3 regions of the Nocardiopsis codii genome follow, and region 3 is predicted to be linked to each of the others. Evidence: predicted binding sites of a transcription regulator. Region 3 holds the regulator's gene; each other region holds the start of a gene.
What was found. Region 3 encodes HrcA, which represses chaperone genes, less so after heat shock. Its sites were predicted from a motif close to TTGGCACTCTCNNNNNGAGAGTGCCAA; they were not measured.
Positions count from the first base shown of each region.

Region 1 (9,410 bases), on a different contig from region 3:
GAACCTGGTGGTCGCCCGGTCGTTCTTCCGCTTCCCGGACAGCGTCAAGGTCCTGCGCTACCCGGCGTTCCGGCCGGGCGTGCTCCTGATGAACGTCCGCAAGTCCGGCCGCGACCACCGCAAGATCCTCACGGTCGACGGGGAGGTGGGGTTCGTCGGCGGCTACAACGTGGGGTCGGTGTACGCCACCGAGTGGCGCGACACCCACCTCAGGGTCTCCGGCCCGGCGGTGTGGGAGCTGGAGAACGCGTTCGTGGACTTCTGGAACATGAACCGCCTCTCGCGGCACCCGGAGCTGGAGGGGCTGGGCGAGGCCGTGTGGGACGCGCGGTTCCGGGTGCACCGCAACGTGCCCGAACAGCTCATCTACCCCATCCGGGCCATGTTCCTGGAGGCCATCGACAGGGCCAAGGACCGGGTGCTGTTCACCCAGGCCTACTTCATCCCCGACCGCGAACTCCAGCGGGCGCTGATCGACGCGGCCGAGAGGGGCGTGGACGTCAACATCCTCGTCCCGGAGAACTCCAACCACGTCATCGCCGACTGGTTGGCCCGCGGACAGTACTCGGCGCTGCTGCGCGGCGGGGTGCGGCTGTGGCTCTACCAGGACGCCATGGTGCACGCCAAGACGGCGACGGTGGACGGCCGCTGGTCGACGGTCGGCACGGCGAACGTCGACCGGTTGAGCCTGACCGGGAACTACGAGATCAACGCGGAGATCTTCGACGAGGACGTGGCCGCGCACCTGGAGGAGATCTTCGCCAAGGACCTCACCAACTGCCGGGAGCTGACCGCCGAGGAATGGCGGGGCCGACCGTTCGCGGCCAAGTTCAGCGAGGTCGTGCTCGCCCCGTGGCGCCCGTTCCTGTGAGGGCGCCGCCCCCGGGCGGGGGACCGGCACGTGCGGCGGCGCGGTGGGCGGTCGCGCCCGGCTGAGCCGGGACGGACGGCGCCGTCGGGACGCGCGTGAGCGCCTCGCGGTCAGGTGCGGGTCAGGTGCGGCGGGACCCGGGCGGCGGTTTCGGTCCGGTCGAGAAGAAGGGGTCCGGGGTCGCCTTGCGGGGCCGGGGCCCGCCCCAGTGCTGCGGTCCCGGGTGCGGCGTGCGGTGGAGCGCGTTGGCGATCGCCGAGGCGGATCCTCCCCGCTGCCGGGGGCCGGGCCCGTCCTCCTCGACACCCTCCGCCAGCTCGTCGTCGGCGTGGTCCGCGTGTGTCATCCGAATGCCCCCCGACCTGCTGTTCCGTTTGCTCCGTTCGGTCCATCATCGGTCGGTGGGGGCGCCTTGTCATGCCGACACGGGGGTGGGCCCACGACGTTCTCCCGTCGGTCCGACCGCAGGTCGGGCCCGCTGCCGACGGCTGGACGGCCGGTCGGCGCCGTCCGCGCGGCACCCGCCGGAGCCGGTAACGGGCCGGAGGGCGACGGTGTGAAGCGCAGGTTTCCCTAGCATGAATGCCGCGTGTCGGCTAGACCGTTGACGCACCGGGGTCGGGCGTCTACCTTCTGTCGTGAAAGCGCTTTCCAAAAGAGGCGCGGCCCGACCGCCGCCACGGTGGAGGTCGGCGCCGTCCAGTCCGCGCGGCGACCGCGACGACCGGCTCCAGCCCGGAGCCGGCCCGCGGGCGCCGACGCGACACGGTTCTACCCCCCTCGGACCCACGGACGAAATCGGAGACGAACGATGCGAACCAGACCCTTCATCGCGGGCGTCAGCCTGGTGGCGGTGGCACTCGGAGTGACATCCGCCAACGCCGCGCAGGCCGAGCCCGCCCCCCTTGCGGACACAGTGCTGTACGCGTCACCCGACGGTGACGACGGCGCGGGCGGTACCGAGTCGGACCCGACCACCCTCACCTCGGCGATCGACCGCATCAGCTCCGGCGGGACGATCTACCTGCAGGGCGGCACCTACGACCTCGCGGAGACGGTCACCCTCCCGGAGGGCGGCGGCGGCACGTCGGGCGCCCCCACGGAACTGTTCGCCGCCCCGGGGGAGAGCCCCGTCCTGGACTTCTCCGCGCAGAGCGAGGACCCGGCGAACCGCGGGATCGCCCTGGAGGGCTCCCACTGGCACATCCACGGGCTCGTCGTGGAGAACGCCGGCGACAACGGCATCTTCATCAGCGGCAGCGACAACGTCGTCGAGCGGACGGTGACGCGCTTCAACCGCGACTCGGGACTCCAGATCTCCCGACGCGACTCCAGCACCCCCGAGAGCGACTGGCCCGCGAACAACCTCGTCGTGACCTCGGTGTCGCACGACAACGTCGACTCCGACGGTGAGGACGCCGACGGCTTCGCGGCCAAGCTCACCTCCGGACCCGGGAACGTCTTCCGGTACACCGTGGCCCACAACAACATCGACGACGGCTGGGACCTCTACACCAAGTCCGACACCGGTCCCATCGGCGCCGTGACCGTCGAGGACTCCCTCGCCTACGAGAACGGGACCCTCAGCGACGGCTCCCAGGCGGGCAACGGAGACCGCAACGGCTTCAAGCTCGGCGGCGAGGACATCGGGGTCGACCACGTCATCAGGGGCAACATCGCCTACGACAACGGCAAGCACGGGTTCACCTACAACCGGAACGTCGGCTCGATGACGGTGTCCGACAACATCTCCATCGGCAGCGAGGAGCGCAACTACAACTTCGACGGAGGCTCCTCGGTGTTCCGGGGCAACACCTCGTGCGACAGCGGGTCGAACGACCGGATCATCGGCGACTCCGACAGCTCCAACCAGTTCTGGTCCGGCTCCAACGGGGCCAGGTGCTCCTCCTACGACGGCGCCCTCGACTGGTCCTTCGACGCGGACGGCAGCCTCTCCGTCAGCTTCGGCGGCACCCCGGTGACGCGATAGGAGGGGTCCCCGGGCGCGCCCTCCCCTCGGGTCCCGGCTCTCCGACGGACGCGCGCACCGACCCCTGACGGCGCGGACCCCGTGCACGCACGACGGTCCGGCCGCCACCGCCGTCCGGTGTCCCACAGGGGCACCGGACGGCCCCTTGACGCACCGCGCCGTGTGCCGCACCCCGCGCCGATCCCGGCCCGGAGGGCGGCACACGGCGTACCGCACCCCGCCCCGTCCGCGCCCTGCCGACCGCAACGCCGTCACCGTCTGCGCCGCCCCCGCGGAGGACGCCCCGCGGTCAGGACGTGGGGAAGGCACAGTCCGGACCGGTCACCGACGCCACCAGGTGCGCAGTCGGTTCGGATCGTCTCCGTCGCCCGGCCACCGCTCGTGGGCCGCCCACCCGCCGTCTCCACCGTCCCCGCGTGCGGTAGCCGCACGCCGCTGCTTCCGCCGCCGTCGTAGGGCGGGGGCCATGGGAGAGGGTCCTTGCGAGGGGTGGAGGCGCCGACGACGTGCGGGCTCTGCCGGCACACCCGGGCCGGGCCAGGATCCCGGCTGGAGGGGACCGTCACACCCGAACCGCGTGCGGAGGGCGGGCGGACCGTCGTCGGCCGATTCCTCGACCGCAGCCCTTGCTGCGCCCCGAAAAACGGACTGGGGTCCCTCCCGAAGGAGAAACCCCAGTTCACGTCATGCGGCCCCAGCAGGATTCGAACCTGCGACACCCGCTTTAGGAGAGCGGTGCTCTATCCCCTGAGCTATGGAGCCATGGGTCTGACGGAGGTATGCGTTGCCCCGCCACCGGGCCAAGCCTAACCCAGGATGGAGGTGAATGGGGTGTCGGTCGGTGTTCCGGGGGTGTGACTGGGGGACTCTGCGTGCATGGCGGAGTACGCTGACCTACGATTGGTTGTCCTGGTGCGGTGTGACGTTGTTCATGGCGCGTGTTGCGTTATGTCCGAATGTGCACCTCGATCGCCCTAAGGGCGGGTCGGGGTAGGGCCCGCACAGTGATGACCAGGGACTTCACCGACGGCCGGAGAAGACGGCGGCGGGACGGGCGCGAGTCCGGCCCGGGTTCGCTTCCTCCGGCGCAACGGTTCCGTGTGTCCGCATGTGGACATGTAGTACGTTCCTTGCGGTCACGGGTAGGTGTTCGAGGAAAAGCAGCCGGAGGATCATTCGTGCCGTTCACTTCTGATTCGGCGCGGCGCAGGTCCCGCGTACCGGAGGGCGGCGGGGCGCTGACCGCGTTCGCGGCGCCCTGGCGTGTCCGTAGTGTCCAGGCGCTGACGCTGGTGCTCGTCACCGCGCTCCTCGTCGTCCCCGTCCCTCCTGCGGCGCTCGCGCCGGCCGCGGCCGATCTCGACGAGTTCCGGGAGCGGGCCGAGTCGTCCTCGCAGGAGCTGGAGGAGGCCACCGACCGCCACGTCGAGCGCCAGGAGGAGCTGGAGTCCGCCCAGGAGGAGCTGGTCTCGACGCTCCACGAGCTCCAGCAGACCGAGCTCGAACTCGGAGAGATGCGCGAGCCCCTGGCCGCCCTCGCCAGCACCCTGTACCAGCAGCCCGACGGCGGGATGCTCACCATGCTGACGTCGGGGACGCTCGACGACGACCTCCAGACGCAGTCCTACGCGGCGAAGCTCTCCGAGAACAACCAGGCGCTCATCCAGGACGCCACCGACCTGCGCGAGGAGCAGGTGGGGCTGGCCAGCCAGGCGCAGGAGCTCCAGACGACCACGCAGCTGGAACAGGCCGAACTCGCGGCCGAGGTCGAGGACCTGCGTGAGCAGTCCGAGGCGAGCATGGACGAGCTCATGCAGGAGCTGGAGGACCGGGGCATCGACCCGGACGCCTACATGGCAGCCGCCGACTGCGACGCCTCGGCGGCGTCGAGGGCCGACGGCTCGCCCAACGGCCTCCTGCCGTCCGACGCCCTGTGCGACATGTACGACGACAAGCAGCTGCGCGCCGACGCCGCCGTCGACTTCCTCGAGCTCAACATGAGGTACGTGTCGGAGTTCGGCGAGAACATCTGCATCACCAGCGCCTACCGCGACCTGCCCAACCAGCACCGCGTCTACGCCCAGGAGCCGCCCGGCTTCGCCGCCGTCCCCGGCACGAGCAACCACGGCCTGGGCCAGGCGATCGACCTGGGCTGCGGTATCCAGAACTTCAGGTCCGAACGCTGGAACTGGATGGAGACCAACGGGGCGGACTTCGGCTGGCACCATCCCGCCTGGGCCAAGTCCAGTCCCTTCGAGCCCTGGCACTGGGAGTACAGCAGGTGAGTTCCGGGGGCGGCCCGCACGGGCCGCCCCCGACGTGTGTCCCGTCGGCCCCGGCCGTTCGGGCGCCGGCCGGAGGGCCGGGACCCGCGGTTCCGGGGAGGGGTCAGACGGTCTCCGTCTCGGCGGTGACCTCACTCGTGCAGTGCGAGCACCGGGTGGCCTTCTTGTCGATCTCGGAGAGGCAGAAGGGGCAGGGCCGGGTCGTGGCCTCCTCGGCCTTGATGAACTTCTCCATGAGCTTGCCGAGCGGCAGGACCACGAGGAAGTACAGGACCGCGGCGGTGATCAGGAACGAGACCAGGGCGTCGATGAACGTGCCGTACATGAAACGGCTGTCGTTGATCTCGAAGTAGAGGTCCGCGAACGTGGGGATGCCGCCGAAGATCCCGATCAGCGGGGTGATGAACCCCTCGGTGAACGCGGTGATGAGGTTGGCGAAGACCGTGCCGATCACGACCGCGACAGCCAGTTGCACCAGGTTTCCCTGGAGCAGGAACTTCTTGAAGCCTTCCATGGAACAGCCCTACGTACTCGATGTGTGTGGGATCGCCGGGGCGTCCGGGGGGCGCTCACCGGCGCCCGCCAGCTTCCACCACGAGTGGTCATCGGTCAACCGCGAATGGTGATGGACAGCCGTGAAGCGGTGGTGTGCCCCGCCAGGCTCCGGGCCTCCGCGGGCGTGGCGGCGATGAGGATGAGCGCGCCGCCCTCGCCGCCCCGGTCGGCCTCCGGGGGCAGGGCGAGGACGGGGCGGTCGCTGACCACCTCCACGGCCGGTCCCGCACGCACCGGGGCGAACTCGTCGGGGCTCCCTGCGGCGAGGACGTCCACCCGGCTGCCGGGCGACAGGAGGCCGACCGCCCCGGGGTCCGAGACCCGGACGGGGACGGCGACCAGGCCCGGCCCGTACGGGCGCGCAGGCGGGTCGGAGAGGCGGGCGTCGGTGATCACCTCGCCCCGGCGCACCGGGGACGTGAGGGACAGGCCGGCGGTCTCCGCGCCGGGCGCGAGCGCGCCGTCGGGGACGGAGTCGGCGGGGAGGGGCCGCGGGGCGAGGTCGCGCGCGGTGAGCGGCGCCGTGGCGTCGAGGTCGCGTGCGGCGACGATGACCTGCTCGGTGGGCGCCGGGGGCGGGCGTACCGCCAGGACGGCACTGAGGAGCGCGGCGGCGGCGAGGAGGGCGGCGACGGGGCGCCGGTACCGGTCCAGCAGGCGGGTGAGCGCCCGGCGGTGCCGGTAGGGGGGAGGTGCGTCGGTCATGTCACAACGCTAGGCCGCGGAGGGGCCGATCGGCCGTTGTCCACAGGCCGGACGTGCCGAGCGCCGCCGAGTGCTCGGCGGCGCTGCGTCGGTCAACGGCCCCGCGGCTCAGCCGGCCGCGGCGGCGGTGCTGCTGGTCGTGCTCGTACCGGAGCCGGTACCGCTGCTCGCCTTGGAGCCGGAGTCGGTGGAGGAGCTCTTGGCCTCCGTGCCGGAGGCGGTGCCGCCGGACTCGGAGGAGCCGGAGTCCTTGCCCTCGCCGGAACCGGAGTTGGACCCGGTCAGGACGGAGCTGTTGGAGGTCTTGCCGCTGTCGGTGCGGTAGAAGCCCGAGCCCTTGAACACGATGCCCACGGCGGAGTACACCTTGCGCAGGCGCCCCTCGCACTCGGGGCAGACGGTCAGCGCGTCGTCGCTGAAGCTCTGCACGACCTCCATCTGGGTGCCGCACTCGGTGCACGCGTACTGGTACGTAGGCACTGTTCCGGGTCCTCCTTGCTGGCACTCTCGCCCGTTGACTGCTAAATAGTACGCTGTCGCCGACCGGAGCCGCGACAGCACCTCGCGCCGGACGCGCGCGGCAGCGGGACCGGCACCGGATCGATGACGTCGCGGGGGTGCGACCGCCAGCAACAACGCTCCGTCCGGACGGGATAATCCCCGAGGCCACGAGCCCTCCGGCCGTGCCGTGCGAGGCGCGTCCTCCCCGGTACGGCGCCGCGGACCCGGTGTCCGGAGGCGGGACCCCCGGCGCAGACCTTCCGGCATCGACCTCCCGGCGGCGCCCGTGCGGGCGGCCGCGGTCACGCGGTGCCCCGCCCTCCCGGCCACACCCCGTCCCCGAGCACGCGCACCCCGCCACCGGGGGTGAGGACGGCGTCCACCGGCCGGTCGTGCGGCTCGGCGGGCAGGGACTCCACGAACTCGTCGTCGTGCACCAGGGCGATCGCGGGGCTGTGCGGGCCCTTGTGCGCGAGCGCGCGGTCGTAGCAGCCCGCGCCCCGTCCCAGGCGGACCCCGCTCCGGTCCACGGCGAGGGCGGGGCAGACCACCGCGTCCGCCCGGGCCAGCGCCCCGGGACCGTAGCGGTGCCCCGTGGGCTCCACCAGCCCGTGTCCGGCCGGGGCCAGGCTGTCGGGTCCGTCGAAGGCCGCCCAGTCCAGTTCGCCGCCGGGCAGGAACACGGGGAGCAGCACGTACGTGCCGCGTTTCCACAGGGCCGTCACCAGCTTGCGGGTGTCGGGCTCCCCGCCGACGGAGTAGTAGCACGCGACGGTCCCGCCCATGGCGAGCCACGGGACGCCCATCAGGGTGTCCCTGACCGCCGAGCCGACCCGCGCGCGCTCCTCGGCGCCCCGGGCCCGCCGCCGTGCGAGGAAGCCCCCGCGCAGCCGCTCCTTCTCCGCGGGGTCCCCGCCACCACTCGTCCCGGTCATGCGCCCAGTGTGGCACCGGGCCGGCCGGTGCGGCGAGGGGCCGCCCCCGACGCGGCGGCCCGGCGCACCCGGCGGGTCCTGCCGCAGGTGGTGAACTCACGGTGGCGGTTTCCGATCGTTCTCCCGAAAGAGCGGGAACTTCTTGACACCCGGCAGGGCGTCGGGGCTCCGAGACGGCCGGGGTCTGTCCTAAAGTGCCGACATGAACGACGCCACCGACCAGAAGCGATCCTCAGCATCCGCACCCGTCACCAAGGCGGTCGTGCCCGCGGCCGGCCTGGGGACGCGGTTCCTGCCCGCGACCAAGGCGACGCCCAAGGAGATGCTGCCGATCGTGGACAAGCCCGCGATCCAGTACGTGGTGGAGGAGGCGGTCGCCGCCGAGCTCCAGGACGTCCTGATGATCACGGGACGCAGCAAGCGCTCCATCGAGGACCACTTCGACCGGGCCTACGAGCTGGAGGAGGCGCTGGAGGCCAAGGGCGACGACGCGCGGCTGCGTTCGGTGCGCGAGTCCAGCGACCTGGCCCAGGTCCACTACGTCCGCCAGGGGGAGCCGCGCGGCCTCGGCCACGCGGTCCTGTGCGCGGAGGCGCACGTGGGAGACAACCCGTTCGCGGTACTGCTCGGCGACGATCTCATCGAGTCCGCCGACCTGCTGCGCCGCATGATCGAGGTCAGGGAGCAGCGCGGCGGCAGTGTCGTCGCCCTCATGGAGGTGGAGCCCGAGCAGGTCTCCCTGTACGGGTGTGCCGGCATCGAGCCCACCGACGAGGAGGACGTCGTCACCGTCACCGACCTGGTCGAGAAGCCCGCGCCGGAGCAGGCTCCGAGCCGGTGGGCGATCATCGGCCGCTACGTCTGCGACCCGGCGGTCTTCCCCGTCCTTCACGAGACCCCGCCCGGCCGCGGAGGGGAGATCCAGCTGACCGACGCGCTGCGCGAACTCGCCCGTCGCAAGCCCGAGGACGGCGGGCCCGTCTACGGCGTCCTGTTCCGGGGCCGCCGCTACGACACGGGCAACAAGGCCGACTACATCCGCACGGTGGTGGACTTCGCCTGCCGCCGCCCCGACCTCGCGGACGAACTCCTGCCGTGGCTGCGCGACTTCGTCGACCGCCATGACGCCGGGCGCTCCTGACCTGATCGCGCGGGGGAGCAGCGCACGCGGTGCCTGACGTGGTGACAATGGGACGCGCCTCAACTCCTGAGGGAGGGGAGACGCTCCGCCCCAGGAACCGCGACAACGGAGGAACCCCCGTGAAGAGCGTCGAACAGCACGTCGCCGACGTCCTGGCCCTGATCGCCGACCCGCAGCCCACCGAACTGGACCTGCTGCAGGCCCACGGCTCCGTGCTCGCCGAGACCGTCGCCTCGCCGGTGTCGCTGCCGGGCTTCGACAACTCGGCCATGGACGGGTACGCCGTGTGCGCCGCCGACCTGGAGTCGGCGACCGCCGACGCCCCGGTCCGCCTGCCCGTGGTCGGCGACATCCCGGCCGGGGACCCCTCCCCGACGGCGGTCCGCCCGGGCCTGTGCGCGCGCATCATGACCGGTGCGCCCATGCC
Region 1 covers NZ_JAUZMY010000003.1:212,126-221,535, reverse strand. The annotation lists gene Q8791_RS04755 (phospholipase D-like domain-containing protein) at 1-871, shown strand, start outside; gene Q8791_RS04750 (calcium-binding protein) at 993-1,217, opposite strand; gene Q8791_RS04745 (right-handed parallel beta-helix repeat-containing protein) at 1,683-2,861, shown strand; tRNA gene Q8791_RS04740 (tRNA-Arg) at 3,551-3,623, opposite strand; gene Q8791_RS04735 (D-alanyl-D-alanine carboxypeptidase family protein) at 4,040-5,146, shown strand; gene mscL (large conductance mechanosensitive channel protein MscL) at 5,250-5,660, opposite strand; gene cpaB (Flp pilus assembly protein CpaB) at 5,756-6,406, opposite strand; gene Q8791_RS04720 (FmdB family zinc ribbon protein) at 6,515-6,886, opposite strand; gene Q8791_RS04715 (5-formyltetrahydrofolate cyclo-ligase) at 7,210-7,842, opposite strand; gene galU (UTP--glucose-1-phosphate uridylyltransferase GalU) at 8,045-8,983, shown strand; gene glp (molybdotransferase-like divisome protein Glp) at 9,103-9,410, shown strand, end outside.
Region 1: Q8791_RS04720 (FmdB family zinc ribbon protein) is a predicted target of HrcA. The motif match lies at 6,905-6,931, and genes of this name have one in related genera.

Region 2 (9,410 bases), on a different contig from region 3:
CAGCGGCGACGCCCCCTCGGCCGAACTCAACCGGGTGTACTTCCTCCAGTTGCGGGTCATCGGCTCCACCATGGGCACCAGGGAGGAACTGGACGCCCTGGCGCGGATGTGCGCCCGGACCGGGGTGCGCCCAGAGATCGACCGGGTGCTCCCCCTGGCCCGGGCCAGGGAGGGCTTCCAGGCGATGCTCGACGGCGACCTCTTCGGCAAGGTCGTCTTCACCGTCTGATCCTGCCCGCGCAGCCCGCACAACCCCCGCTCAACCCGGTGGAACCCCGCGCCCGCCACCGGCGCCCGGACGCGAGCGTCCCGCCCGTGGGAGCCGGCCCCGCCCCGCCGGGCGGCCCGGTTCCCCGCCCCGTCCACGCCGCGCAGGCGGGACGGTCCGGGCCCGGGCACACGGGAGGGCCGGGACGCGGTCGGCGTCCCGGCCCTCCCCGCGGCGGTCAGCGGGGGGACGGCCTGCCTGCCGCCCTCGCCCCGCCCGGCCCGCTCGCTACTCGTCGTCCTCGTCGTCGTCGCGACGGCGCTTCTTCTTGCCGTCCCGGCCAGGACGCAGCAGCGCCTCGGCCAGGGCGAGCACCGTCTCCTCCAGGGAGGAGAACCGCTTGGTGATGTCGTCGTGCGAGTTCTCGACCGCCTCGGTGACGGTCTCCTCCAGCTCGTGGCGGTCCGGGCGCTGCTTCAGCTCGCGCAGCACCGGGGCCACCGCCGAGGTGACGTGCTCGTCGATCTCGTCCAGCTTGCCGGAGTGGTCCAGCTGCGGCCGGTCGACCAGGTCGGTCAGACGGCGGTGCAGCTCGCTGACCTCCATGGTCTGCGGCAGCTGGTTGAGCCGCTGGTTGAGCGCCTCCAGCCGGTCGTCGATGGCCTCCATGCGGCCGTCCACGCCGTCGAAGTGCCCGCTGACACCCTCGAACTGGCCCTCGACGCCGTTGATCCGGCCGTCCACGCCGTCCAGGCGGCCGTTGACACCGTCCATCCGGCCGTCGATGCGGTCGATCTTGCCCTCGACGGACTCGAAGCTTCCCTCGAAGTGCCCCTCGAAGGTGTCGAACCTGTCGGTGAGGCGGCCCAGCTCGTGGTCCACCTTGCCGGTGATCTGCGAGAGGTGGTTGTCGACCTTGCCCGTCAGCGCCTCGCGCTGGCGCTCCAGACGCTCGTCCAGCGCGCTGCGGTGCCCCTCGACCTGCTCGGTGAGCGCCGCGGTCAGCGAACGGTGCCGGTCCTCGGACTCCGTGGACAGCGTGGCGCCGGACTCCCGCACGAACTCGCGCAGCTGCGCGAACCCGGCGGTGACCCGCTCGGAGTCCTCGGAGATCCGCGTGCCCAGGGCGTCGGTGCGCTCGGCGAGCGCCTCGCGCAGCCGCTCGGACGTGGACTCGGCGTGCTCCCGGGTCTCGGTCCGGCCCAGCTCCATCTCCTCGTTGAGCTCGGCCAGGCGCTGGCGCAGGTGGGTGCGCAGCTCGGCGAGCGACGACTCGTGGTTCTCCCGCAGCTTGGAGAGCGAACCCGTGACGTCGGCGACGGCGGCGGTCGCCTCCGCGTGGTTCTCCTCGGCCTGCGTGCTGAGGTAGCCGATGCTCTCGGTGACCTTGGCGGTCAGCGCCTCGTGCTTCCCGGTGAGGGCCTCGTGGCGCTCGCCGGACGCGGTCGCCAGGGCGGTGAGCTCCCCGGCCAGGGCGGTGGTGCGCTCGCCCAGCTCGCCGGTGTTCTCCTGGAGGCGGGACAGCAGAGTCTCGTGCTGCTCGGCGGTGCGCTCCTCCACGGAGGCGCGCAGCTCGGCCGTGCGCTCCGCGATGGCGGTGCGGAGCTCGGCGGCCTGCTCCTCCGCGGAGGAGCGGAGGTCGCCGGTACGCTCCTCCACGAACGAGCGCAGCTCGTCGGAGGTCTCCGCGACCTTGGCGGTGACGGTCTCGCCCAGGCGGGTGTCGGCGGCGACGAGGGCCTCGCGGCTCTCGGTGACGGCGTCCGCCAGGCTCTCGCGCCCGGCCTCGACGGCCGCGGTGATCTCGGTCCGTCCGGCGGCCAGCGCCTCGGCCAGCTCGGTACGGCTCTCGGCCAGGGAGCCGGAGAGCTCGGTGCGGCTCTCGGCCAGAACGGTGACGACGGCCTCGTGCCTCTCGCCGGAGACCTCGGACAGCGCGGCCAGCGAGGCCTCGACGGCCTCGGTCTTGGCGGTGAGGGCGGCGAGGGCGGTGTCGAGGGAGTCCAGGCGCGTGCCCACGGTCTCGCTCAGCCCGTTCAGGCGCTCGCCGAGCTCGGTGACCTGCTCGGCGGTCCGGTTCCCGGTCTCGGCCATCCGCTGGAGGCGGGTGAGCGCGGTGTCCAGGTGGCCGGCGATGCGCTGGGTGTCGGCCCGCAGGGACGGCATGTCGGACAGCGGCTTGACCTGCTGCCCGACGACCTCGATGTGCTCGGCGAGGGTCTCGGCCCATTCCGGGGGGCGGGCCAGGAAGTCGTCGATGCGTCCGTTGACCGTGGTGACGGCCTCGGCGAGGGAGGTGAGCTCGCGCTCGCGCAGTTCGCGGAGCAGCCACTCCATCCCTTCGAGGCGCTGGCGCATCTCCTCGCTGACCGCGCCCTGCGACTTCTGCTCGGAGACGTGCTCCTGGGCGGCCTGGGAGAGCAGGTCGCGCATCCGGTCGGAGACACCGGACTGACCTCCCCCGTTGAGGAAGTTGTGGTTGGTCTGTTCCACCGAGGTGCTCCTTTGGTTCTGGCGCTCCCGTGCCCATACGGGGGAGTGGACGGTTCCGGACGGGTCGGGTTCCCGATGGTCCCCGGGCGGGCGGCGCTCCCGCGACGGTTACCGCCTCATCGTGACTGGAGTGTGACTGTCCGTATATGCCCGGGGCAGGGTCCAGGATCCGACCGAACCTCGGGGCGGGCCACTCACATGAGCCTTCCGGGTGAATCCATGAGAAGGGAAAGACTTCAGCGGTCGTCAGTTTAACGACCGGGGCACCTCCGCCCCCAGGGGACGGCGAAAGATCTGGGTGAGAGAGGTAACGATATGGGGTCCTTGCGCCTCTCATCGGGCAGGGAGGGACTGCGGCCGCCTCCGCGGGATCACGCGGGGGAGGGCGACCCCGCCTCGCGGCACAGCAGGCAGAAGGGCCGGTCACCGATCCTCGTGAGGACGACCGTCACCGACGCCGGGCCGGACGCCCTCAGGTCGCGGCGCAGTTTCTCCGTGTCCACCGCCGATCCGCGTTTCTTGATCGTTACCGTTCCGGCGTCCAGCGCACGCACCGCAGACCTCAGGCGCTTCAACGAGAACGGCAGCACCTCCACCACCTCCAGCACCCGCCACAGCGGTGACACGGCCGCGGTGTCCGCCGTGAAGTACGCGATCCGCTCGTCCAGCAGCGCCCCGTCCACCCGGGCGGCGGCCTCCGCCACCAGGTGCGACCGCACCACGGCCGGATCGGGGTCGTACAGGTAGCGCCGTGCCGGGGCCACCGGAGCCGGCCCCAGGTCGGGATCCGCGTCCAGGTGGGCGACCGCCCCCTCGCGGGCCAGGAGCCCCTCGCGCTCGTGCAGGACCGTCGCCCGCCGCCGCACGCCCGATGCGGGGGCCCCTCCGCCCGTGCCGTCCCCGGCCAGGGCGCCGAACCACAGCGCCGTCTCCTTCAGCTCGCCGTCCACCGAGATCCACTCGGCGGTCGCACCGGCGGGCAGCACCTCGTGCGGGATGCCGGGCGCCGCCTTCAGGCAGGCGGCCTCCGCGCCCTCCGCCAGCTCCGTCGCCACGTCCCACGGAGGGGAGTAGGCGGCGGGGTCGAACACCCGGCCGCGCCCGCCCCGTCTCGCCGGGTCGCAGAACAGCAGCGGGTAGCGGCCCACCGCCCCCGCGTCGACCTCGCCCTCGCGGACCCGGGCCGTCCCGGACAGTCCCAGGGCCTCGATGTTGGCGCGGGCCACCGCCACCGTCAGCGGATCGGAGTCCACACCCTCCACCGGGACGCCACGCCCGGCCAGCGCCAGCAGATCGGCGCCGATCCCGCAGCACAGGTCGCCCGCGACGCCGCCCTCCGGCACCGCCCCGGCCACCGCCGCCGTCCGCTCCGCCCGGTAGTCCGCCACCACGCGCCGGGTGGACTGTTCGAGGCCGTTCGGAGTGAAGAACATCCGCCGCGCGCGGTCGCCGAACTTGGCCCGCCCGCGCTCGCGGAGGGAGACCTGCGTCAGGAGCGCGTTCACGAGCTCCGAGACGGGTAGGTCCGGGTCGAGGGCGGCCACACGCGGGTCGGCGCGCAACAGGGACGCCGTCCCCAGCTGGTCCCGGACGGCACTCCCCGGATCGACGTCCGCCAGAACCTCCCGGCCCGCGTCGGTCAGCAGCGCCTCGAAGGCGGGCACGCGCATGGGTTCCCCTCAAGCGTCGAAGAGCGGTGGGCGGGAAGCGGCTCCAGCCCCACCGGTCCCGTGGGACGCCACGGGGCGGTCGGCGGAGCGGGGCGTCCTGCGCCCGGCGGAAGTCCCTGACCGGGGGTCACGGTCTCATTTCCATTCTGGCACTCTCGGGGGTAGAGTGCTAATCGCGACGACGCCGGTCTGGCACCCGCGACGACAGGCCGCCTCTGTCGCCCCTTTTTCGCAGTCGGTCCGCGTACAAGCGCGGGCCGGAGCCAGTACACCGAAACCTTGAAGGGGGAGGTCACACCGTGTCGACCGCCACCAAGACCGTGCTGAAGCCGCTCGAGGACCGCGTCGTGGTCAAGACGCTGGAGGCCGAGCAGACCACCGCTTCCGGTCTGGTCATCCCGGACACCGCCAAGGAGAAGCCCCAGGAGGGCGAGATCCTCGCCGTGGGTCCCGGCCGTTGGGACGACGAGGGCGACAAGCGCATCCCGCTCGACGTGAAGGTCGGCGACGTCGTCCTCTACAGCAAGTACGGCGGCACCGAGGTCAAGTACGACGGCCAGGAGTACCTGGTCCTCTCCGCCCGCGACCTGCTCGCGGTCGTCGAGAAGTAGGTCTCGACGGGGCCCGGTCCGCCGGGCTCGGAGCCAGGCATCCCGCACCGGTCGGCACTTCGCCGGGCGGGGCGGGATGCTCGTTTTCGACCAGCCTCAAGAGGAAGCACCCACATGCCGAAGATCCTGGAGTTCGAGGACGACGCCCGTCGCGCCCTCGAGCGGGGCGTCGACCGCCTCGCCAACGCCGTCAAGGTGACGCTCGGCCCGCGCGGCCGCAACGTCGTCATCGACAAGAAGTTCGGCGCCCCCACCATCACGAACGACGGCGTGACCGTCGCCCGTGAGATCGAGTTGGACGACCCGTACGAGAACCTGGGCGCCCAGCTGGTCAAGGAGGTCGCCACCAAGACCAACGACGCCGCCGGTGACGGCACCACCACCGCGACCGTCCTCGCCCAGGCCCTCGTCCGCGAGGGGCTGCGCAGCGTCACCTCCGGCGCGTCCCCGCTCTCCCTCAAGAGGGGCATCGACGCCGCGGCCGCCCGCGTCTCCGAGATCCTCCTGGAGCGCGCCCGCCCCGTCGAGGAGCGCGAGGACATCGCCTACGTGGCGACCAACTCCGCCCAGGACGCCCAGATCGGCGACCTGATCGCCGAGGCGTTCGACAAGGTCGGCAAGGACGGCGTCATCACGGTGGAGGAGGCCCCCACCTTCGGGATGGACCTCGACTTCACCGAGGGGCTCCAGTTCGACAAGGGTTACGTCTCGCCCTACTTCGTCACCGACGGCGACCGCCAGGAGGCGGTGCTCGAGGACGCCCTCATCCTGATCAACCAGGGGAAGATCAGCAGCCTCAACGAGCTGCTGCCCCTGCTGGAGAAGGTCGTCCAGAGCAAGAAGCCGCTCCTGATCATCGCCGAGGACATCGACGGCGACGCGCTGGGCGCCCTGGTGCTCAACAAGATCCGCGGCACGCTCAACGTCGCCGCCGTCAAGGCGCCCGGCTTCGGTGAGCGCCGCAAGGCCATGCTCCAGGACATCGCCGTCCTCACCGGCGGCCAGGTCATCGCCGAGGAGGTCGGCCTGACCCTGGAGAACGCCGACCTCGACGCGCTGGGCAGCGCCCGGCGCACCGTCATCACCAAGGACGCGACCACGGTCGTGGACGGTGCGGGCGAGCAGTCCGAGATCGACGACCGCGTCCGCCAGATCCGCAAGGAGATCGAGGCGAGCGACTCCGACTGGGACCGCGAGAAGCTCCAGGAGCGCCTGGCCAAGCTCGCGGGCGGCGTGTCCGTCCTGCGCGTGGGCGCCGCCACCGAGGTGGAGCTCAAGGAGAAGAAGCACCGCCTCGAGGACGCCATCTCGGCGACCCGCGCGGCCATCGAGGAGGGCATCGTCGCCGGCGGCGGCGCCTCCCTGGTGCACGCGGCGTCCGCCCTGGACGACCTCGGGCTGACCGGCGACGAGGCCACCGGTGTGGCGATCGTGCGCCGCGCCCTGGTCGAGCCCGCCCGGTGGATCGCGGAGAACGCGGGCGCCGAGGGCTACGTCGTGACCCACCGCATCTCCGAGCTGGAGGTCGGCCACGGTTACAACGCGGCCAAGGGCACCTACGGCGACCTGACCGCCGAGGGCATCCTCGACCCGGTCAAGGTCTCCCGTTCGGCCGTCCAGAACGCCGCGTCCATCGCGGGCATGCTCCTGACCACCGAGGTCCTGGTGGCGGACAAGCCCGAGGAGGAGGCGGACGACCACGGCCACGGCCACGGTCACTGACCACACGCCTCAGGCCCGGTGACGGGCCCGGTGTGAGCTCGGCCCGGGGGCGGGACACGACAGTGTCCCGCCCCCGCGCACTACCACGCGCATCCCACTTTTCACTCTGGAGTGTGTGGCGTTTTCGGGCGATTTTCCCAAAACGTGATCATTCCGTAGCTGGTGATTGGAGCGGTTGGGTCCCGCAGTGGGGGCATCATTCCTAACGTGACGGATGCAGGCGCCCGGGGGGGCGCTACCGCGCAGCGGCCAAGAACGCACGGGCAGGCGGACTCCGCCGCCCGCGAGACAGGGTTGAACCATCTGGGGTCGCTCGCGGTCCGGGGGGACGACGGGGCCATGGACTCGCTGTTGCGCGCTGTCCGGCCCATGGTGGTGAGGTACTGCCACGCGCGCCTCGCCCGGGTCTCGGGCCTGGCCCACCACTCCGACGACGTGGCACAGGAAGTGTGCATCGCGCTGCTCTCCGCGGTACCGCGCTACCAGGACCGGGGCCGGCCCTTCGCGGCCTTCGTGTTCGGGATCGCCGCCCACAAGGTCGCCGACACCCTGCGCGTCGCGGGCAGGGTGGAGACGGTGCCCACCGACACGGTGCCCGAGCAGCCGGACGACGACCCGGGGCCGGAGGAGTCGGCGGTGCGGGTGATCGAGGCCCAGCGCGCGAGGGAGCTTCTGGACGAGCTGCCGGAGCAGCAGCGCAAGCTCCTGGTCATGAGGGTGATCGCAGGACTGACAGCGGATGAGACGGGACATGTACTGGGAATGTCGGCGGGCGCGGTACGGGTCGCCCAGCACCGAGCTATTGCTCGGCTTCGGCAGGTGGCCGTGGCGAACCGCCTCCTCCCCTGAACGCGGCGGGCGCCCCCGCCCCGGGCGCCGTGTGTGCCCCGACCGGCCGAGTGCCCACGGCCACTGCCGCTACCCCGGTCCTGCCGTGCGCCGCCGCTCCAGCTGGCACTGAGCCCCGCTCCGCCGCACGGCCCGGCCGACCGGCGGGGACGCGCCCTTCGGCGCACGCCGTGGAAGCCCCCGGCCCGGGCCGTCGCACGACGGCGAGGACAGCGCAGCCGCCCTCCCACACGCCGGACCCAAACCGTGATACCGATCACTTTCGGGCCGGGGTGACGGGTCAAACACCTCATTGCACCTGGGCCGCACGGGGTGACGACCTAGGATGAGACGACACGCGGGGGCGAAACCGCGCAGGTGTGCCGGGAAAGCGGAGGTTGTGTCATGGGCCAGGAGTACAGCGACTACGGGGACAAACTGCTGCCGCCGGGGTTGACCTACGACGACGTGCTCCTCGTACCGGCCTACTCCGACCTGCAGCCCGGCGATGTGGACACCACCACGCAGCTGTCCCGCAACATCACCCTGAGCATCCCCCTGCTCTCCGCGGCGATGGACACCGTCACCGAGGCCCGGATGGCCGTGTCCATGGCACGCCAGGGCGGCGCGGGCGTCCTGCACCGCAACCTCTCCGCCGAGGACCAGGCCAGCCAGATCGACCTGGTCAAGCGCTCCGAGGCCGGTATGGTCACCGACCCCGTCACCTGTAAGCCGGAGGACGACCTCGCCGAGGTCGAGCGCCTGTGCGCCCACTACCGGATCTCCGGCGTCCCCGTCACCGACGCCGTCGGCTCCCTCGTCGGCATCGTCACCAACAGGGACATGCGCTTCGAGAGCGACCGCACCCGGCTGGTCCGCGACGTCATGACCACCGAGAACCTGGTCACCGCCCCCGTCGGCGTCAGCCGCGCGCAGGCCTTCGAGCTGCTCCGCAAGCACAAGGTCGAGAAGCTGCCCCTGGTCGACGGCCAGAACCGCCTGCGCGGCCTGATCACCGTCAAGGACTTCATCAAGAGCGAGCAGTTCCCCGACGCCACCAAGGACGCCGACGGGCGCCTGGTCGTCGGCGGCGCCGTCGGCGTCGGTCCCGAGGCCGAGGAGCGCGCCAAGCTGCTCGTCGAGGCCGGGGTCGACTTCGTCGTCGTGGACACCGCGCACGGCCACTCCGCCGGGCTCGCCGACATGATCGCCAAGCTCAAGGCCAACTCCCGTGCCGACATCGTCGCGGGCAACATCGCCACGCGGGCCGGGGCACAGCTGCTCGTCGACGCCGGAGCCGACGCCGTCAAGGTCGGCGTGGGCCCCGGCTCCATCTGCACCACCCGCGTCGTCGCCGGTGTCGGCGCACCCCAGCTCACCGCCATCCTGGAGGCCTCCAAGGCCTGCGGCCCGGCGGGCGTCCCGCTCATCGCGGACGGCGGGCTCCAGTACTCCGGCGAGATCGCCAAGGCCATCGCCGCGGGAGCCAGCACGGTCATGCTCGGCAGCCTGCTCGCGGGGGTCGAGGAGAGCCCGGGCGAACTCATCTTCATCAACGGCAAGCAGTTCAAGGCCTACCGGGGCATGGGCTCGCTCGGAGCCATGCGCGGCCGGTCCTTCTCCAAGGACCGCTACGCCCAGGCCGACGTCGCCTCCGAGGACAAGCTCGTCCCCGAGGGCATCGAGGGCCAGGTGCCGTTCCGCGGCCCGCTCCGCGCGGTCGCCCACCAGCTCGTCGGAGGCCTCCACCAGTCCATGTGGTACGCGGGCACCCGGACCGTGGCTGAGCTCCGCGAGCGCGGCCAGCTGATGCGGATCACCAGCGCGGGCCTGCGAGAGAGCCACCCGCACGACATCAAGATGACCGTCGAGGCGCCC
Region 2 covers NZ_JAUZMY010000003.1:134,902-144,311, reverse strand. The annotation lists gene Q8791_RS04390 (zinc-binding dehydrogenase) at 1-229, shown strand, start outside; gene Q8791_RS04385 (hypothetical protein) at 497-2,701, opposite strand; gene Q8791_RS04380 (class I SAM-dependent methyltransferase) at 3,073-4,371, opposite strand; gene groES (co-chaperone GroES) at 4,671-4,982, shown strand; gene groL (chaperonin GroEL) at 5,097-6,704, shown strand; gene Q8791_RS04365 (sigma-70 family RNA polymerase sigma factor) at 6,912-7,553, shown strand; gene guaB (IMP dehydrogenase) at 7,938-9,410, shown strand, end outside.
Region 2: groES (co-chaperone GroES) is a predicted target of HrcA. The motif match lies at 4,518-4,544, and genes of this name have one in related genera.

Region 3 (9,410 bases):
GGTCGCCGTGCGGCGGCGGGTAACCGCCGCTCTGGTACCCCTGCGAGGGGTCGCCCTGCGGGGGCGGCGGGTAGCCGCCGGGCTGCTGGCCGCCGGGAGCCGGGTAGCCGCCGGGCTGACCCGGGTGCTGGCCGGGGTAGCCGCCGGAGCCGTCGTTGTGGCCGGGCTGGTAGCCCTGGCCGTAGGGGTCCTCGGACGGGTTGTTCGGGTACGACATGTCGGTTCCTTCGTGTGGACTCGCTCGGGCCTGTGAGGGGCGCGCCTCACTTCAGCAGGCGGATGCTGACCGGGTAGCGGTACCAGGTCCCCTTGTTCGCGCTGTTGGCGCCCATGACCCCGAAGACGATCGACACGATCCAGACGAGCGCGATGAGAAGGGAGCCGATCCAGGACAGGCTCGGGAAGAAGATACCCAGTCCGATGAAGACGACCCAGGCGAAGACGTACGGGATCAGCAGCGTGATCTGGAAGTTGGCCGCCTCCGAGGCGTGGTGGCGCACGAACGGCGACTGGTTGCGCTTGGCGAGGTAGACGGCCAGCGGCGGAATCCAGCCGAAGCACGCGATCACGAAGCCCGACAGGTGGGCCAGCATGGCCACGAGCGTGCCGTTGTCGTTCCCCTGCGCGGGCTGCTGAGGCTGGCCGTAGGGGCCGGGGTACTGCGGCTGGCCGTAGGCGTGCTGCTGCTGGGCGTACTCGGGCTGCGGGACGTAGCCCTGCTGCGCGCCGGCCTGCTGCCCGTAGGGCTGCTGTGCCTGTGGGGGCTGGCCGTAGGGCTGTGCGGCCTGCTGGCCGTAGTCCTGCTGGTTGCCCTGGTCGGGCTGGGGGGCGTACGGGGACTGGCCGCCCGAGGGCTGGGCGTACCCGGGCTGGGGCGGCTGCCCTGCGGGCTGATGACCGTACCCGGGCTGGCCGTAGGGCTGCTGGGGGTGCTGGGGCTGCCCGTAGGCGTGCTGCTCGGCGGAGCCGCCGGGAGGCGCGAAACCGGGTTGCGCCGGGGGCTGCTGTGCCTGTGGGGGCTGGCCGTAGGACTGCGGGGCCTGCTGGCCGTAGTCCTGCTGGTGGCCCTGGTCGGGCTGGGGGGCGTACGGGGACTGGCCGCCCGAGGGCTGGGCGTACCCGGGCTGGGGCTGCTGCCCGTACGAGGGCTGGCCGCCCGTGGGCTGTCCGTGGGACGGCTGTCCCTGGTCGGGTTGCGGGGCGTACGGCGACGCGCCGCCCGGGGGGCCGGGCTGGGGCTGCTGCCCGTACGCGGGCTGTGCGCCGGAGGGCTGTCCGTAGGACGGCTGCCCGTACGACGGCTGGCCCTGGTCGGGCTGGGGGGCGTACGGCGACTGCCCGCCCGAGGGCTGGGCGTACCCGGGCTGCTGCGGCCGGCCTTCGTCCTGGCGGCCGTACTCCTGCTGCCCGCCTTCCGGCTGCCGGGGCTGCCGGTCCTGGTCGGGGTCCTCCGGGGACGGGGGGTTCGTCGGGGTCTCGCTCATGCTCTTCCTTGGCTCCGCTGATGAGTGGCGGTTCTTGTACTTTCGCTCGGTACCGACGACCGCGCAGGGCCGGAGGCGGGCGACCGCGGCCCCGGACACCGGGTGTCCGGACCGCGCCCTGGGCAGAATCCTAGGTCCTGACTCCGTTCCACCGCGAAAACGGCCCTGTCAGGGGCAGGAACCCTACCGTGACGCGACGACACGTCCTAGGGTTCGTCCGGGTGGGGTCCCGTGACGAAGTCGATGAGCTCCTCCACACGTCCGAGCAGGGACGGCTCCAGGTCAGCATAGGTACCGACGGATCCGAGGATCCGGCGCCACGCCTCACCGGTCTCCATCCGCCACCCCAGGGCCTCGACGACGCCCTCCTTCCAGGGGCGGCCGCGCGGAACCTCGGGCCAGGCCCTGATCCCCACGGCGGCGGGCCGCACGGCCTGCCAGACGTCGACATAGGGGTGGCCGGCCACCAGTACGTGCTCCGCGCGTACCCGCTCGGCGATCCGGCTCTCCTTGGATCCCGGGACCAGATGGTCCACGAGGACCCCGAGGCGCCGGTCCGGACCGGGGGCGAAGTCCGCCACGATCGCGGGCAGGTCGTCGACGCCCTCCAGGAACTCGACGGCGATCCCCTCGACGCGCAGGTCGTGGCCCCAGACCTTCTCCACCAGCTCGGCGTCGTGCGCGCCCTCCACGTAGATGCGGCTCCCGCGCGCCGTACGCGCGGCGGCGCCGGTCACCGCCACCGAGCCGGAGGCGCTGCGCAGGGGTCCCCTCGGCGCCGCGGCGGGGCGCACCAGGGTCACGGGCTTCCCGTCGAGCAGGAAGGCGGCCGGCCCCAGGTCGAACACCCTGCGGCGGCCGGCGCGGTCCTCCAGGGTCACGGTGGACTTGTCCCACGTCAGGACCGCTCCGCAGAACGCCTCGTCGGCGTCCTCCACGACCAGGTCCCGACTCAGGGGGACCTCGCGTACGGCGCCCTTGCGGGGCAGCCGCCAGTCGTCGGCGAGTACGTCGCGGCCGTAGCGGCCGGTTCCCTTGGTAGCCACGGTCGTGCAGTCTACTGGGGGAGGGTGTCGCTTCACCCGTGTCGTGGCGCACGTCGCCGCACCGGAGGGAAGATCAGGCGTGCCCCCCGGTGTTACTACCGGCGGGTACCCGTCCGGGTTTGCGGCCGGGCATAGAATTAGCACCGAGGAACCCGGAGTGCCAGGAGGTGGCGAGTTGCTGGACGAGCGCAAGCTCGCGGTCCTGCGCGCGGTCGTGGAGGACTTCGTCAACACGAACGAACCCGTGGGCTCCAGGGCCCTGGCCGACCGGCACAGGCTCGGGGTCTCGCCCGCGACCATCCGCAACGACATGGTCGCGCTGGAGGAGGACGGGTACATCGCCCAACCCCACACCAGCGCGGGGCGCGTGCCGACCGACAAGGGGTACCGGCTCTTCGTCGACCGGCTCTCCTCGGTCAAGCCCCTGTCGGCCCCGGAGCGCCGCGCCATCGAGTCCTTCCTCGCCGGAGCGGTGGACCTGGACGAGATCGTCGCCCGGACCGTGCGGCTCCTCTCCCAGCTCACACGCCAGGTCGCGATCGTGCAGTACCCGTCGCTGACCCGGTCGTCGGTGCAGCACGTCGAGCTGGTCCCCCTCGGGGGCCAGCGGGTCATGATGGTCGTGATCACCGACACGGGCAGGGTCGAACAGCGCGTCATCGACGGCCTCGGAGAGGTCAACGGGACAGCGGTCCACGACCTGCGCTCCATGCTCAACCGCGCCATCTCCGGTCTCCACCTCGGAGAGGTGCCCGACGCTGTGGCGGACCTGCCCGCGCAGGTTCCGCCGGAACACCGCCAGATGGCGGTCGCCGTCCTCTCCGTCCTGCTGGACAGCCTCGTCGAACGGCACGAGGAGAAGATCGTCCTCGCCGGGACGGCCAACCTCGCCGCCGTCGACTTCGCCGCCAGCCTGAGGGACGTCCTGGAGGCGCTGGAAGAGAACATGGTCCTCATCCGTTTGCTGGGTGAGGCGAAGGACCCGTCAATGCTCACGGTGCGCATCGGCGCGGAGAACTTCCACGAGGGTCTCCGGTCCACCTCCATCGTCTCGGCCGACTACGGTGTGGGAAACCAGTCGCTCGCCAAGATCGGTGTCGTGGGACCCACCCGGATGGACTATCCGGGAACAATGGGAGCGGTACGCGCCGTGGCTCGGTACGTCGGACAGATTTTGGCAGGACAGTAACTCAGTGGCCAGAGACTATTACCAGGTTCTCGGGGTGCGTCGCGACGCGTCCAAGGACGAGATCAAGAAGGCGTACCGGAGGCTCGCACGCGAGCTCCATCCGGACATCAACCCCGACCCCGCGACGCAGGAGCGCTTCAAGGAGGTGACCCAGGCCTACGAGGTCCTCTCCGACGAGAACAAGCGCCGGATGTTCGACATGGGCCAGGACCCCTACGCTCCCGGCGGAGGCGGCGCGGGAGGCTTCGGCGGCGGCGCGGGCGGCTTCGCCTTCGACGACATCATGAACGCCTTCTTCGGCGGCGGCCAGCCCGGCGGGCGCGGCCCCCGGGACCGGGTCCGGCGCGGTCGGAGCATCAAGATCCGGGTCGAGCTGGACCTGGTGGAGACAGCGTTCGGGGTCAGCAAGGAGATCACCTTCCCCACCGCGATCCTGTGCGAGACGTGCCAGGGCGAGGGGACCGCGGCCGGTTCGCACCGCACCACGTGCGAGATGTGCCACGGGCAGGGCGAGGTCTCCCAGGTCACCCGCTCGTTCCTGGGTCAGGTGATGACCTCCCGTCCCTGTCCGCAGTGCTCGGGGCAGGGCTCGGTCATCACCAACCCGTGCGGCGACTGCGCGGGAGAGGGGCGTGTGCGGGAGAAGGTCACCCGTACCGTCAAGATCCCCGCCGGCGTCGACGACGGCACCCGGATCCAGCTCGCCGGTGAGGGCGAGGTCGGCCCCAACGGCGGCCCCCGCGGCGACATCATCCTGGAGATCATCCAGCGCCCCCACCCCACCTTCGAGCGGCGGGGCGACGACCTGCACTGCACGGTGACCGTCCCCATGACGGCCGCCGCGCTGGGCGCCTCCTTCGCCTTCGACACCCTCGACGGCACCGAGAACATCGACCTGCGTCCGGGCACCAACTCCGGCCACGTCATCACCCTGTCCAACAAGGGCGTCACCCACCTGGACGGCGGCGGCCGGGGCGACCTGCGCATCCGCGTCGACGTGGAGACCCCGGGCAAGCTCGACGAGGAGCAGGAGAACCTTCTCCGCAAGTTCGCCGAGCTGCGCGGTGAGGACCAGTCCCCGGGCCGGTTCAGCCCCGGGCACGGCGGCCTCTTCGCCAAGCTCCGCGACGCCTTCGGCGCCAACAAGTGACACCGCCGGTCTTCCTGGTCGAGACCGCCGACCTGGCGGCCGACCGGGTGACGGTGGACGGCTCCGAGGGGCGCCACGCCGCGGTGGTGCGGCGCATCAGGGAGGGTGAGACCGTCGACCTGTCCGACGGTCTCGGCCTGCGTGCCCGGTGCACGGTGTCCGGCGTGGGCAGGGACCACATCGTCTGCGCGGTGGTGGAGCGCAGCGAGGAGCCGGCGCCCCGCCCCCGCCTGACCGTCGTCCAGGCGCTCCCCAAGGGCGACCGCGGCGAACTGGCCGTGGAGATGATGACCGAGGCCGGGGTCGACACGGTCGTCCCCTGGGCCGCGGAACGCTCCGTCACCCGATGGAAGGGCGACAGGGCCGCCAAGGCCCTGGCCAAGTGGCGCGCCACCGCGAGGGAGGCGGCCAAACAGGCCAGGCGGGGGCGGCTGCCCGAGGTCGCCGACCTCGCGGACCGGTCCGCCGTGGCCGGGCTGCTGGCCGGAGCCGACCTCGGTGTGGTGCTCCACGAGGGCGGGGCAGGGCGCCTGGCCGAACTGGACCTGCCCTCCGGGGACGGGCCGGGGATCGTCGTGGTGGTCGGGCCCGAGGGAGGCTTCTCCGACGCCGAACTCGACGCGTTCGGCGCAGCGGGCGCCGTGCGCGCCCTGCTGGGGCCGAGCGTGCTGCGCACCTCCACCGCCGGGGTCGCCGCCCTGGCGGTGCTCCAGGCCCGTACCGGACGCTGGTAGCGGGCGGGGCGGACACGGCCCCTTCCGGCGCGCAACGGCGCCGGGCCGGAGGGTCGCAGTGCACGGACGGGACGACGGACGAGGCGCCCGGGGAGATCTCCCCGGGCGCCTCGTCCGTCCTGCCCGGTGGGCCGGGCCGGTGCGTCAGTTCTCCGTCACGGTCCGGTTGCTGCTGGTGTCGCTGCCGGGGACGCCGGGACCGCTGCCGGAGGTCTCCTCGCCGCCGCCGCTGCCCTCGTCCCCGCCGCCGGTGCCGGGGGTCTCCACGCCTCCGCCGCCGTTGCCGCCCTCGTCGCCGCCGCCCTCGCCGGCGGTCGGCTCCTCGCTCGGCTCACAGCCGTCCTCCGAGGGGGACCGGTCGTCCTTCGCCTCCGCGGACGGGGTGGGCGAGGGCAGGGTGTCGTCCTCGGAGGGCGGACACGTGGACGTGGACTCGAAGCCCTCCTCGGCCGGGTCCTCCTCCTCGCCGGGAACGGGAGGGCTCTCGGCGTCGTCCAGGGGTTCCGCCGACTGCTGCGTGGTCCCCTCGGTGGAGTCGGAGGAGGGGTCGGGGGCCGCGACGCCGCCGCCGTCCTCGTCGTGCTCGGGCGGAGTGCCGTGGCGGTCGGCGCCCGCCGGGACGAACTCCAGCACCTGGTCGCGGACCTGGGGGCTGGACATGATCACCGAGGCGGCGATCATCACGGCTCCCGCGACCGCCGCCACCGGTCGTAGCCAGGGCAGGCCGAACCAGGAGACGCCGCGGTTCCGGTCCGTCCGGTCGCGGATGAGGTTGAGGGCCTCCGGCGAGGGCGCGACCGCGTCCGCCTCGGATCTGAGGACCTGGCGCAGCCGCTCCTCGAACGCGTCGTTCATCGGATCTGTCGGGCCGGTCATGTCGTCTGCTCCAGGACAGAGCGGAGAGAGGAGATGCCACGGGACGTGTGGCTCTTCACCGCGCCGCGGCTGATCCCCATCGCGTCCGCGATCTGAGCCTCTGACAGGTCGCCGTAGTACCGGAGCACGATGGCCTCTCGCTGACGGGTGGGTAGTTTGCGCAGAGCACGGATGACCGCCTCCCGCTCCAACAGGTTCAGTGCGCCGTGTTCGGCGCTGGGGGCGTCGGGTAGGGCCTTGGGGGCGTGCTTCTCCACCACCGCCCGGTGGCGGAGCACGGACCGGGCCTTGTTCACCACTGCCTGACGAAGGTAGGACAGGGCCTTGTTCGGGTCGCGCAGGCGACGCCATGCGGCGTGCATCGCGACGAACGAGTCCTGGACAACCTCCTCCGCGGTCGCGTGGTCGCGGACGAGCAGGGCTGCGAGCCGAACGAGTGGACGGTAGTGCTCCCTGTAGAGCTCCGTCACGGCATGGTCGGCGTCCCACTCCACTGAGAGCGGAGCCGTGGCGGCTCCGGCCACCATCGTTTCTGTCGTCACTTCAGTTCGACGCACACCCTTGTCGCGGGGTTTACGAAAGGGCATACCTCTTCTTTTCCAGGTAGACGCGCGTTTCAATCCGAACACGTGGGGACCGGTCCGCCGGTGGACGTTTCCGACGACCCGCCGCGCACGGGTGGAAGACTATCGCGACTGGGACGGAGGCCGCCGCCGAACCGGCTTCCAGGCCGGGCGTGAGGCCTCCTTCGGAAAGGGCCGCCCACCACCGACCTGCGGCATCATGGTCCCGGACAATCCCGGACGGCGGCCGTTCCGCGGCCGCGCACACACCACGAACACACCACGGACACACCAAGGAGGTTCGCGATGGCCCACGAGGACTGCCTCTTCTGCAAGATCGTGAAGGGGGAGGTGCCCGCCGAGATCGTCCGCGAGGGCGAGCGGACCCTCGCCTTCCGCGACATCAACCCCCAGGCCCCCACACACGTGCTGATCGTCCCGCGCGAGCACCACGCCGACGCCGCCGCCGCGGCGGCCGAGGGCACCGGTCTGCTGGACCAGATCACCAGCGACGCCCACGAGGTGGCCCTGGCGGAGGGCATCGCCGAGACCGGGTACCGGCTGGTGTTCAACACCGGGAGCGGGGCCGGGCAGACGGTCTTCCACCTCCACGCCCACCTCCTGGGCGGCCGCGGGCTCAACTGGCCTCCCGGATAGGGGACCGCCCGCCCGGGACCCCCTCCGCACACTGCTCCGGGGCCCGGGCGCGGGGGCGGGCGGGAACCCTCCGGAGCCCGCTGTGCTCCGCCGCTCCCCGCGCCGTCCCGCGCTCCCTCTCCGGCGCCGCCGTCCACAGGCCGAATAACCCATCGAGCGGGCCGTGGACGCCTTGGTAGACTCGTGACCGTGGGCTCCGAGGGTCCGGTGGGACTCCAGTGGAACACCGGCGAGGAGCCGCACCCGGCGCCCCGCACGGTGCCGGGGCCGTCCAGGAGGCGCCGCGCCGGCCCAGGCCGGGGCGCCCGATCGAAGGGTAGGACAGCGGCCGCAAGGCCACATCATGGCCGAGACAACGCACACGCACCCGCGACGGGACACACAGGTCAAGGTCGTGGTGCCCGACGAGCACACGATGATCAGCCTGCTCGGCTCGGGGGACGAACTCCTCAGGGCGTTGGAGCGGGCCTTCGACAGTGACATCCACGTCCGCGGCAACGAGTTCACCATCAGCGGCACCCCCGAGGAGACCACTGTCGTGGTCCGCCTCGTCGAGGAGCTGATCGAACTCGCCAAGAGCGGCACGCACGTCACCCCCGACACCATCGAGCGCATGGTCCACATGCTGGCGGCGCCCGGGTCGGAGCGGCCCGCGGACGTGCTCACCACCAACATCCTGTCCAACCGCGGCAAGACCATCCGGCCCAAGACGCTCAACCAGAAGCGCTACGTCGACACCATCGACCGCAGCACCGTGGTGTTCGGCATCGGGCCCGCGGGCACCGGCAAGACCTACCTGGCCATGGCCAAGGCGGTCAAGGCGCTCCAGGACAAAGAGGTCAACCGGATCATCCTGACCCGTCCCGCCGTGGAGGCGGGGGAGCGCCTCGGCTTCCTGCCGGGCACGCTCTACGACAAGATCGACCCCTACCTGCGTCCCCTCTACGACGCCCTGCACGACATGCTCGACCCCGACTCCATCCCCAAGCTGATGGCCGCCGGGACGATCGAGGTCGCGCCCCTGGCGTACATGAGGGGCCGGACCCTGAACGACTCCTTCATCATCCTGGACGAGGCCCAGAACACCTCGCCCGAGCAGATGAAGATGTTCCTCACGCGTCTGGGCTTCGGCTCCCGGATCGTGGTCACCGGTGACGTCACCCAGGTGGACCTGCCCGGCGGGCAGGCCAGCGGACTGCGGACCATCGAGACGATCCTGAGTGACATCGATGACATCGCATTCTGTCGGCTGACCAGCGAGGACGTCGTCCGGCACAAGCTCGTGGGGAAGATCGTCGACGCCTACGGGCGTTACGACGCCCTCCGGGACGACCGCCAGGGCGACCGCAGGGGCAACCGCCGGGGCTCCGGAGGAGGCCGCTCCAGGGGCCTGTCCCCGCGCAGCGACCCCTCCGACACCCCGAAGGAGCCGGGGACGGGGAGCAGCCGCCCCGGGGAGCGGGCAGACTGAGGTAGTACGGCATTCGCACCGGTGGGTCCGTGAGTAGGCGGGCCCACCGGTTCGGGTGTCCCGGGTGCGGGCCGGAGACGGCGCACCCACCGGCCGGGCGCGCCGCCCGGCCGAGACGATTCCAAGTGAGGCAGCCCCAACAGATGAGTATCGACGTCGCCAACGAGTCCGGCGTCACCACCGTGGACGAGGAGCGACTCTCCCGCCTGGCCCGGCACGTGCTCGACGCCATGCGCGTCC
Region 3 covers NZ_JAUZMY010000001.1:39,985-49,394, reverse strand. The annotation lists gene Q8791_RS00220 (DUF4870 domain-containing protein) at 1-217, opposite strand, end outside; gene Q8791_RS00215 (DUF4870 domain-containing protein) at 264-593, opposite strand; gene Q8791_RS00210 (DUF3097 domain-containing protein) at 1,691-2,530, opposite strand; gene hrcA (heat-inducible transcriptional repressor HrcA) at 2,706-3,719, shown strand; gene dnaJ (molecular chaperone DnaJ) at 3,724-4,869, shown strand; gene Q8791_RS00195 (16S rRNA (uracil(1498)-N(3))-methyltransferase) at 4,866-5,603, shown strand; gene Q8791_RS00190 (hypothetical protein) at 5,748-6,479, opposite strand; gene Q8791_RS00185 (SigE family RNA polymerase sigma factor) at 6,476-7,006, opposite strand; gene Q8791_RS00180 (histidine triad nucleotide-binding protein) at 7,349-7,699, shown strand; gene Q8791_RS00175 (PhoH family protein) at 8,043-9,170, shown strand; gene ybeY (rRNA maturation RNase YbeY) at 9,314-9,410, shown strand, end outside.